DNA from 2 places in the Streptomyces sp. NBC_00503 genome. Region 1 is predicted to be linked to the other one. Evidence: riboswitches for the same ligand, from Rfam matches in the RefSeq annotation. Region 1 holds a riboswitch; the other holds the start of a gene.
The links. Region 1 has a riboswitch for glycine ahead of gcvP (aminomethyl-transferring glycine dehydrogenase). Riboswitches for the same ligand answer to the same signal wherever they lie in the genome.

Region 2: linked by a shared signal. The riboswitch ahead of gcvT (glycine cleavage system aminomethyltransferase GcvT) and the one ahead of gcvP (aminomethyl-transferring glycine dehydrogenase) in region 1 are both predicted to bind glycine.

What each region holds. Positions count from the first base shown of each region.
Region 1 is NZ_CP107855.1:1,314,266-1,319,847, forward strand. Features, by position in the region: gene gcvP (aminomethyl-transferring glycine dehydrogenase) at 1-2,685, opposite strand, end outside; glycine riboswitch at 2,883-2,981, opposite strand; gene OG490_RS06145 (PRC-barrel domain-containing protein) at 3,100-3,471, shown strand; gene OG490_RS06150 (DNA polymerase IV) at 3,531-5,144, opposite strand; gene OG490_RS06155 (MerR family transcriptional regulator) at 5,265-5,582, opposite strand, start outside.
Region 2 is NZ_CP107855.1:5,590,358-5,595,939, forward strand. Features, by position in the region: gene OG490_RS25980 (APC family permease) at 1-604, opposite strand, end outside; gene glyA (serine hydroxymethyltransferase) at 772-2,028, opposite strand; gene gcvH (glycine cleavage system protein GcvH) at 2,044-2,427, opposite strand; gene gcvT (glycine cleavage system aminomethyltransferase GcvT) at 2,543-3,658, opposite strand; glycine riboswitch at 3,843-3,945, opposite strand; gene OG490_RS26000 (AAA family ATPase) at 4,113-4,910, shown strand; gene OG490_RS26005 (enhanced serine sensitivity protein SseB) at 5,001-5,582, shown strand, end outside.

The sequences.
Region 1 (5,582 bases):
GTCGTCCAGCGGCCACTCGCCGCCCGCGACCCGCTCGATCTCGGCGCGAATGGCGATCATCGCGTCGCAGAAGCGGTCGATCTCGGCGAGGTCCTCGGACTCCGTCGGCTCGATCATGAGCGTCCCGGCGACCGGGAAGGACATGGTCGGCGCGTGGAACCCGTAGTCGATCAGGCGCTTGGCGATGTCGTCGATGCTGACGCCCGTGGCCTTGGACAGCGGGCGCATGTCGATGATGCACTCGTGCGCGACCAGGTTGCCCGGGCCGGTGTAGAGCACCGGGTAGTGCGGCTCCAGGCGCTTGGCGATGTAGTTCGCGCCGAGCACCGCCACCTGGGTGGCGCGCTTGAGGCCCTCGCCGCCCATGAGGCGCACGTACGACCAGGAGATCGGCAGGATGCCGGCCGAACCCCACGGCGCGGCCGAGATCGGGCCGACACCCGTCTCGGGACCGGCGGTCGGCTGCAGCGGGTGGTTGGGCAGGTACGGGGCCAGGTGCGCCCGGACGCCGACCGGGCCGACGCCGGGGCCGCCGCCGCCGTGCGGGATGCAGAAGGTCTTGTGCAGGTTCAGGTGCGAGACGTCGCCGCCGAAGTGACCCGGCTTGGCCAGGCCCACCAGGGCGTTGAGGTTGGCGCCGTCCACGTAGACCTGGCCGCCGGCGTCGTGCACCTGGGCGCAGATGTCGGCGACGTGCTCCTCGAACACACCGTGCGTGGAGGGGTACGTGATCATCAGCACGGCGAGCTCGTCGCGGTACTGCTCGATCTTGGCGCGCAGGTCGGCCGCGTCCACCTCGCCGTCGTCGGCGGTCTTGACCACGACGACCTTCATGCCGGCCATCACGGCGCTCGCGGCGTTGGTGCCGTGCGCGGAGGACGGGATGAGGCAGACGGTGCGCTGCTCGTTGCCGTTCGCCCGGTGGTAGGCGCGGACGGCCAGCAGGCCGGCGAGCTCACCCTGGGAGCCGGCGTTCGGCTGGATGGAGACCTTGTCGTAGCCGGTGACCTCGCAGAGACGTTCCTCCAGCTCGGTGATGAGCGTGAGGTAGCCCTCCGCCTGCTCCACCGGGGCGAAGGGGTGCAGCTGGCCGAACTCGGGCCAGGTGACCGACTCCATCTCGGTGGTCGCGTTGAGCTTCATGGTGCAGGAGCCCAGCGGGATCATGCCGCGGTCCAGTGCGTAGTCCTTGTCCGCGAGCTTGCGCAGGTAGCGCAGCATGGCGGTCTCGGAGCGGTGCTGGTGGAAGACCGGGTGGGTCAGGTACGCGTCCTCGCGCAGCAGCCCCTCGGGCAGCACGTCGGCCGTGGTGGCGTCCAGGGCCTCAAGGTCGGCAGAGACCCCGAATGCCGCCCACACCGCGTCCACGTCGGCGCGCAGGGTGGTCTCGTCGCACGCGGCGGAGACCAGGTCGGCGTCCACCTGGTACAGGTTGACCCCGCCCTCGCGGGCCGCGGCCACGACCTCGGCGGCGCGGCCCGGAACCCGGGCGGTGACGGTGTCGAAGTAGGCGCCGTGCACGACCTCGACCCCGCCGGCCTTCAGACCGGCGGCGAGCAGGGTGGCGTAGCGGTGGGTGCGGCGGGCGATCGTCCGCAGGCCGTCGGGGCCGTGGTAGACCGCGTACATGCCGGCCATGACGGCGAGCAGTACCTGCGCGGTACAGATGTTGCTGGTGGCCTTCTCGCGGCGGATGTGCTGCTCGCGGGTCTGGAGGGCCAGGCGGTAGGCCTTGTTGCCGTCCGCGTCCACGGAGACGCCGACGAGGCGGCCGGGCAGCGAGCGGGCGTGCTTGGCCTGGACGGCCATGTAGCCGGCGTGCGGTCCGCCGAAGCCCATCGGGACGCCGAAGCGCTGGGTGGTGCCGACCGCGATGTCCGCGCCCAGCTCGCCCGGGGAGGTCAGCAGGGTCAGGGCGAGCAGGTCGGCCGAGACGGCGACGATGGCGCCGAGCTCGTGGCCCTGGTCGATGACCGGCTTGATGTCCCGTACGGCACCGGAGGCGCCCGGGTACTGGAGGAGCACACCGTAGATGCCGCGCTCGGCGACCTCCGCCGGGATGCCCTCGGAGAGGTCGGCGACGACGACCTCGATGCCGATCGGCTCGGCGCGGGTCTGGATCACGGCGATGGTCTGCGGCAGCGCGTCGGCGTCGACGAGGAAGACGTTCCCCTTGGCCTTGCCCACGCGGCGGGCCAGCGTCATGGCCTCGGCGGCCGCGGTGCCCTCGTCCAGCAGGGAGGCACCGGAGGTCGGCAGTCCGGTCAGCTCGGCGACGACGGTCTGGAAGTTCAGCAGGGCTTCCAGGCGGCCCTGGGAGATCTCGGGCTGGTACGGCGTGTACGCCGTGTACCAGGCGGGGTTCTCCATGACGTTGCGCAGGATCACCGGCGGCGTGAAGGTGCCGTAGTAACCCAGGCCGATCATGGAGGAGAGGACCTGGTTGCGGTCGGCGAGCTGACGCAGCTCGGCGAGCACCTCGGCCTCGGTCCGCGCCTCGGGCAGGTTCAGCGCGGCAGTGGTCTTGATCACATCCGGCACCGCTGCGGCGGTCAGTTCGTCCAGCGAGCCGTAGCCCACCTGGGCGAGCATCTTCGCCTGCGCCTCGGCATCAGGGCCGATGTGGCGCTGCTCGAAGGGGATGCCTCGCTCCAGCTGGGAGAGCGGAATGCGGTTGGCGGTCATGTACGGAGGCCTCCTGGGTCGTACGACCTGCGAGGGGCACCACGGCGCGGGCACCCGGACGGCCTCCCCCTCTGTCATCGAACCTGAGAGCTTCACCGGGCCACGCGGGGGTCTCCCGGGGGTCCGGCTTTCACCGTCGGTGAGGAGAGGAACCGGCACTGCGCGCCCGGTACCGCCCCTGCTTTCCAGAGTGGCCTCACCTACGTGCGGTACGTATGCCTGAGAGATTCCGGGGAGGATTTGCTCCTTCGGCGCCCCCGTCTTGCTCACTCGGAGGACTCTCCCGCACAGGGTCAACAGCCGTCACCCAGCCTACCAGCGAGGATCTCGGGCCCTCCCCGAGTGGCCCCCTCCCCGGAAATGCACTTTTGTAGTCATTACGGAGGAGTTGCGCCCCAATGGAGGGACCGGACCGTGCAGACCGACATCGATCCCCGCAGCCTGATCGGCCGCAAGGCATTCGACCGCAATGGCGCCAAGATCGGCACCGTCGACGAGGTCTACCTCGACGATGCCACGGGCGTCCCGGAATGGGCAGCCGTCCGCACCGGCCTCTTCAGCAGGGACGCCTTCGTCCCCCTGGAACCCAGCGAGATGGTGGGCGACACCCTGCGCGTCCCCTTCGAGCGCTCCCTCATCAAGGACGCCCCCGACTTCGGCGTCGGCCGCCACCTCTCCCCCGAACAGGAGCTGCAGCTCTACCACCACTACGGCCTCGACGTGGCCCTCCCCAGCGAGTTCCACCGCGACTTCGGCCGCCTGGCGGGCGACGAGGGCCAGGCCTAGGCGGTGTCCGCAAAGTAACGCCTGGCCCGTGGCGTCTGGCGCTACTTTGCGGACACCCCCTAGCAGGTCACGCCCCTCGTCCCCACCAGCGGAAGCGGATCGGACGGCTCCAGCTCGGGGTCGTCCACCCGGAACGTCCGCACCCGGCCCGGCTCCGAGCCGGGCTCCTCGAACCGTACGGTCACCCGCCCGACCCCGCTGCCCTGCACCCAGCCCGGCCCGTACACCGCGTGCCGCACGTCGCTCCCGGCGTGCCACAGCCGCCCGGCGCCGGCATCGCCCCCACCGGGCGGTCCGCCACCGTCCTCGGAGGCCGCCGCGGCCGGGGCCTCTCCGGGGCCGCGCTCCCCGAGGCCCGGCTCCCGGCCCGGCTCCCCGAGGCTCGGCTCCCCGCCCGGCTCCCCGTGTCCGCGCTTCCCCTCCGCCTCCGCCGGCCCGGCACCCTTGCCGCCGTGCTCCAGCTCTACGGAGCCCTCCGCATCGGCGACCGCAGCCGTCTCCTCGGCCCCACCGACCCCATCCGGCCCAGCGGGCTCCGCCTCCCCCTCCGCCGCCGCCTCCGCCGCCTCGGCTTCGGCGGCCTCCGCATCGGCGGCCAGCGTCACCGCGAAGGCGAACAGGTCCTCCTGCGTGTAGTCCGCCAGCCCCGTGACCCCCACCCCCAGCAGCCGCACCCCGCCCGTGGTGTCCACGGCCTCCAGCAGCCGCGCCGCGGCCTCGCGCACCACCGCCGGGTCGTCGGTCGGCCCCCGCAGGGTCTCGGAGCGGGTCAGCGTCGAGAAGTCGTACCGCCGCACCTTGAGCACGATGGTCCGCCCCGAGTGCCCGGACTCCCGCAGCCGCCGCACGCACCGGTCCGCGAGCCGCTGCACCTCGCCCCGGATCCGGACCCGGTCGTGCAGGTCCACGTCGAAGGTGTCCTCGACCGACACCGATTTCGCGTCGCGCTCGGCGACCACCGGCCGCTCGTCCACACCCCTGGCCATCCGGTACAGCCCGACCCCGTGCGAGCGCCCCACCATCCGGACCAGCTCGTCCTCGCCGGCCCCCGCCAGCTCCCCCACCGTGGTGATCCCGGCCCGCCGCAGGTGCTCCCCGGTGGCCGGGCCGACCCCGGGCAGGGTCCGTACCGACATCGGCGCGAGATGCGCCCGCTCGGTGCCGACCTCGATCAGCAGCAGCCCCGCGGGCTTGGCCTCCTCGGAGGCCACCTTGGCCAGCATCTTGGACCCGGCCAGCCCGACCGATCCGCTGAGCCCGGTCGCGGCCATGATGTCGGCCCGCAGCCGCTCTCCCACGGCCCGGGCGGACTCCGCGTCGAAGGCGACCCCGCCCGCCTCCAGGTCCACGAAGGCCTCGTCCAGGCTCAGCGGCTCCACGAGCGGCGACAGCTCGCGCAGGAGGGCCATGACGGTGTCGCTGACCGCCCGGTACAGGCCGAAGCGCGGGATCAGGTACGCGCCGTTCGGGCAGAGCCGCCGCGCCTGGGCGGTCGGCATCGCCGAGTGGACCCCGAACCGCCTGGCCTCGTACGAACAGGTGGCGACGACCCCGCGCGGACCGAGCCCGCCGACGATGACGGCTTTGCCGCGCAGGCTCGGCTTCGACGCCTGCTCCACGGACGCGTAGAAGGCGTCCATGTCCAGATGCATGATGGTCGGCGCGGCTCTCACAGCACCGATGCTGCCCTACGCCACTGACAAAACGCCCGAGGCCGTCCGACCGGACCCGCCGCGGAGGCGGGCCGGGCCGGACGGCCTCGGTGAACGTGCCCTGAAAATGACCTGGACGACCTAGACGGCCCGGTTGCGCCGCGCGGCCAGCTCGTCGGCGGGGTTGTGCCCGACCACCGTCTCACCGGTGTCCACGCGCTCCCCGTGGAGCTGCGACAGGGCGTTCTCGACATCGCGCCAGACCACTCCGACGGCGATCCCGAAGATTCCCTGACCGCCCTGGAGCAGGCCGACGACCTGTTCCGGCGAGGTGCACTCGTAGACCGTGGCTCCGTCGCTCATCAGCGTCATGCGCTCGAGGTCCGAGAACCCGCGGTCACGCAGGTGCTGCACGGCGGTGCGGATGTTCTGCAGCGCCACCCCGGTGTCCAGGAAGCG
Region 2 (5,582 bases), 4.3 Mb from region 1:
CGGACCAGCCGTTGGGCGCGAAGCCGCCGTGGTCGGTGAAGTTGCCGGTGTGGAAGCCGGAGGCGATCAGGGCGATGACAGCGAGCACCGGGATGGCGAACTTGACCAGGGTGAGCAGGTTGTTCGCCTTGGCGAGCAGGGCCACCGACCAGTAGCAGGCCAGCCACAGCGCCACGGTCAGGAAGAGGGCCATGGCCATGCCGGAGGTGGTCAGGCCGCCGTTCTCCACCAGGCCCTTGGCCCAGCCGAAGTTCCAGGAGGACATGTACTGCGTACCGGCGATGGACTCGATCGGGATCAGCGCGGCGATGGCGATCCAGACCGCCCAGCCGGTGATGAAGCCCAGCACCGGCCCGTGCGAGATGGTGCCGAAGCGGGCCATCGAGCCGGGCAGCGGGTAGGCCGCGCCCACCTCCGCGTACGACATGGCGATCATGCCGATGAAGACGGCGCCGATGACCCAGGCGATGATGGCCGCCGGACCGGCGACCGCGGCCGCCTGGCCCGCTCCGAAGAGCCAGCCCGAGCCGAAGATCGAGCCGAGCCCGATCATGATCAGGGCGAAGAGACTGAGTCCCTTCTTATTGGCCGCGCTCATGTCCATGAGGTGTGGTGTCCGTCCTGCCAGGGGTGCGGGTCATGCCTTTATCCAGAGCCTATTTGCCATTTTTTGGCCGATTCAGTGGCAATGGGCCGCATCCGCCTGGGGCTTTGGTCATGAGAAGGGCCCGGCCCTGTGCAAAACAAGACCGGGCCCCCTCGAGCCGGCGCCTAGAGCGTCGGGTACAGCGGGAACTTCGCGGCGAGCGCGGAGACGCGCGCCTTGAGGTCGTCCGCGTCGTAGGCGGGCTTGAGCGCCTGCGCGATGATCTCGGCGACCTCGGTGAAGGCCTCGGCGTCGAAACCGCGGGTGGCCAGCGCCGGCGTACCGATCCGCAGACCCGAGGTGACCATCGGCGGCCGCGGGTCGTTCGGGATGGCGTTGCGGTTGACCGTGATGCCGACCTCGTGGAGGCGGTCCTCGGCCTGCTGACCGTCCAGCTCGGAGTTGCGCAGGTCGACCAGGACCAGGTGCACGTCGGTGCCGCCGGTGAGGACGTCCACGCCCACGGCCTTGACGTCGTCCTGGACCAGACGGGCGGCGAGGATCTTCGCACCCTCCAGGGTGCGCTCCTGGCGCTCCTTGAACTCGGGCGAGGCCGCCACGAGGAAGGAGACGGCCTTGGCCGCGATCACGTGCTCCAGCGGGCCGCCCTGCTGGCCCGGGAAGACCGCGGAGTTGATCTTCTTGGCCAGCTCCTGCGTCGACAGGATGACACCGCCGCGCGGACCGCCGAGGGTCTTGTGCGTGGTGGTGGTGACGACGTGGGCGTGCGGCACCGGGTTCGGGTGCAGACCCGCGGCGACCAGGCCGGCGAAGTGCGCCATGTCGACCATCAGGTACGCGCCGACCTCGTCCGCGATGCGGCGGAAGGCGGCGAAATCCAGCTGGCGCGGGTAGGCGGACCAGCCCGCGACGATCAGCTGCGGCTTGGACTCCTTGGCGAGGCGCTCGACCTCGGCCATGTCGACCTCGCCGGTCTCGTCGACGTGGTACGGGACCACGTTGTAGAGCTTGCCCGAGAAGTTGATCTTCATGCCGTGGGTCAGGTGACCGCCGTGGGCCAGGTTCAGGCCCATGATCGTGTCGCCCGGCTTGATCAGCGCGAACATCGCCGCCGCGTTGGCCTGCGCGCCCGAGTGGGGCTGCACGTTCGCGGCCTCGGCACCGAACAGCGCCTTGATGCGGTCGATCGCGATCTGCTCGACGACGTCCACGTGCTCGCAGCCGCCGTAGTAGCGGCGGCCCGGGTAGCCCTCGGCGTACTTGTTGGTCAGGACCGAGCCCTGGGCCTCCATGACGGCGACCGGAGCGAAGTTCTCCGACGCGATCATTTCCAGGGTCGACTGCTGGCGCACGAGCTCGGCGTCGACGGCGGCGGCGACGTCGGGGTCGAGCTCATGGAGAGGGGTGTTCAGTACGGACATCAAGATCCCCTGAGGTCAGTTGTCGGAGTGGGTGAGCGCGGCGTACTCCTCGGCGGAGAGCAGGTCGGCCGGCTCCTCCGCGATGCGCACCTTGAACAGCCAGCCACCCTCGAAGGGGGCGGTGTTGACGAGCGCCGGGTCGTCGACGACGTCCTGGTTGAACTCGACGACCTCACCGGTGACGGGGGAGTACAGGTCGCTGACCGACTTGGTCGACTCCAGCTCGCCACAGGTCTCGCCTGCGGTCACCGTGTCGCCGACCTCGGGAAGCTGGGCGTAGACGACGTCACCGAGCGCGTTGGCCGCGAACTCCGTGATGCCGACCGTCGAGACACCGTCCACGGCGGCCGACAGCCACTCGTGCTCCTTGCTGAAACGCAGCTGCTGGGGGTTGCTCATGACCTGATTCTCCTGGATGCGGGGGAGTGGATCGAACAGTGGTCTTGCGTGCGCGGGCGTGCGCCCCTACGGGAAGCCGCGAGGGCGACCCGTACGGCCGGAGTCCGTCGAAGGGTTACTTCTGCCGCTTATAGAAGGGCAGGGCCACGACTTCGTACGCCTCATGCGTACCGCGAATGTCCACGCCGACGCCGGAGGTGCCGGGCGCGGCGTACGCCGCGTCCACGTAGGCCATCGCGATCGGCTTGCCCAGCGTCGGGGACGGGGCGCCCGAGGTGACCTCGCCGACGACCTGGCCGTCGAAGGTGACGGAGAAGCCGGCGCGCGGGACGCGGCGGCCCTCGGCGATCAGGCCGACCAGCTTGCGCGGCGGGTTGGAGGCGGCCCGCTCGGCGGCGGCCTCCAGGGCGGCGCGGCCGACGAACTCGCCCTCCTTCTCGAACTTCACGACCCGGCCCAGACCCGCGTCAAACGGGGTGAGGGAGGTGGTCAGCTCGTGCCCGTACAGCGGCATGCCCGCCTCCAGGCGCAGCGTGTCGCGGCAGGACAGACCGGCCGGGACCAGGCCGACGCCCTCGCCCGCCTTGGTCAGCGCCTGCCACAGCTCCACGGCGTGCTGGGGGGCGACGAACAGCTCGAAGCCGTCCTCGCCGGTGTAGCCCGTGCGCGCGATCAGCGCGGGCACCCCGGCGACCGTGCCGGGCAGGCCGGCGTAGTACTTCAGCCCGTCCAGGTCGGCGTCGGTGAGGGAGGCGAGGATGCCGGGGGACTCGGGACCCTGGACCGCGAGCAGCGCGTACGCGTCACGGTCGTCACGGACCTCGGCGTCGAAGCCGGCGGCGCGCTCGGTGATCGCGTCGAGGACGACCTGGGCGTTGGAGGCGTTGGCGACGACCATGTACTCGGTCTCGCCCAGGCGGTAGACGATCAGGTCGTCGAGGATGCCGCCGTCTTCCTGGCAGATGTGCGTGTAGCGGGCGCGGCCGACGCCGACGGTGGAGATGTTGCCGACCAGTGCGTAGTCCAGGACCTTGACGGCCTCGGGGCCGGTCAGGGTGATCTCGCCCATGTGGGAGAGGTCGAACAGACCGGCCTTGGTGCGGACGGCGTTGTGCTCGTCGCGCTCGCTGGCGTACCGCAGGGGCATGTCCCAGCCCGCGAAGTCGGTCATGGTCGCACCGAGCTCACGGTGCAGCGCATCGAGGGCGGTCAGGCGGGGGGCAGTGCTCATGGGTGTGGCTCCCGGGTCCCAGGGCATGACATGACGAGGAGGAGTTCCTCCCCATCTGTCATCGGAACCTGAGAGGTTCGCCGAGAGTTCCCCGCTTCCAGGGGAAGGTCTTCGACTTGCACCTTGGGTGGAGCCGACGCCGGTGCCCTGACGGGCGGTGGCGCGGCTCGCTTTTCAGATCTGCCTCATCCACGCGGTACGGGGCCTGAGAGATTCAAGGGAGGTACTTGCTCCTTCGGCGTCCGCCACGGCCTTTCGGCCGGTCGGAACTCTCCCGCGTGGATTCAAGCGGCCGGTATGCAGTTGGTGTCCAGATGGCGCACATCATTGCACGGCGTGCGGCCGAATGGGGGAGGGGGTCCGGAAGCGGAGCGGAACCGGTGGCCCCGGATTACCGTCTCTTTACATTCAGGGGGAAGGGTCCACGTGACCCGATGCGGGGGAGGCGATCACTGTGCGGAGATTCGGAGCGCTGGCGGCGGCAGGTACGCAGACGGCGAGGCCGGAGACGGCGAGGCCGGAGACGGCGAGTACGGAGACGGGCGCGGGCAGGGGCGCCGGCACCGGCGGCGCCGCGGCCCCCGGGGTGCCGACGCAGCGCAGCGTCGTACGGACCGGAGCGACGGGGAGGGTACGGGACCTGCGCGCGGCCCGGGCCGCGACCGGCTCGGCGGCCCCCGGGCGGCTCCGCTTCGCCGAGGGGGACATCGTGGTCGTCTCCGGACTGCCCGGCGGCGGCAAGACCACCCTGCTCAAGCGGGCCGCCGAAGGCGGCGGCATCGACTCCCAGGACGCGCGCGAGCGGTGGGAGCGCCGGATGCCGGCCGCGCTGCCCTACGCCGTCTACCGACCCGCGGTCCGGATGGCCCACTACTGGGGACTGTGGCGGGTGCTCCGCTCCGGCGCCTCGGTCGTGGTCCACGACTGCGGTACGCAGAGCTGGGTGCGCGGCCTCCTCGCCCGGGCCGCCCGGCGCCGGGGCCGCGCCCTGCACCTGGTGCTCCTGGACACCACCCCCGAGGAGGCCCGGGCCGGGCAGGCCGCGCGGGGCCGGGGCGTGTCGGCGTACGCCTTCGCCCGGCACCGGGGCGCGGTGGCCCGGCTGCTGCGCGAGGCGGAGTCGGGCCGTCCGCCGGCCGGCTGCGCCTCGGTGATCCTCCTGGACCGCCCGGCGGCCTCCCGCCTGACGGCGATCGGCTTCCACCGGCCGTGCGGCCAGGGGGTGCCGCCGGCCGGACCGGCCCTTCAGTGAGCCGCGCCACTACGGCTCCCGCCTCGACGGACGGCCCGGTTCCGCCCGTTAACCTCGGGGCGGAACAAGGGCAAGCAAGCGGAGGCGTACATGTGGCCGGGTAACGAGCTGGAGCAGGTGCTCGGGGCGGCGCTGGGGCAGGCGGAGGCCGGCGGGCGGATCCTCGAAGTGCTCGGGCGCAGCCAGGTGTGGATCCCGCTGCCCGGGGGCGTGGACAGCCTGGACCTACCGACCATGGAGATCAACGGCGCCGCGTACGTGCCCGTCTACACCTCCGAGGAGCAGCTGCGAGCCTGCGCCGGCCCCGCCATGGACTTCGCCGTCGCCCCCGCCGTGGACTTCGCCCGGGGCCTGCCCCCGCAGCTGGGCATCGCGCTCAACCCCGAGGGGGCCGTCGGAGCCCCACTGCCCCCGCCCGCCGTCGCGGAGCTCTGCCGGATGGGCCGCAGCCCGCTCGACGGCCCCGCCACCGGCGGCCGGGTCCGGCTCTTCGAGCCCGACTGGCAGGAGGATCCGGTGGACTTCCTGGCCGCCGCCGCGGAGGAGTTCCGGGCGAGCGGAGCCGTCGCGGCCGCCCACCGCTGCCTCGCCAGCGTCGAGGGCGGGGCCCCGCAGCTGTACATCGGTGTCCGATTGGTGGGATGGGATCCCGCGATGCGGAACGCCCCGATG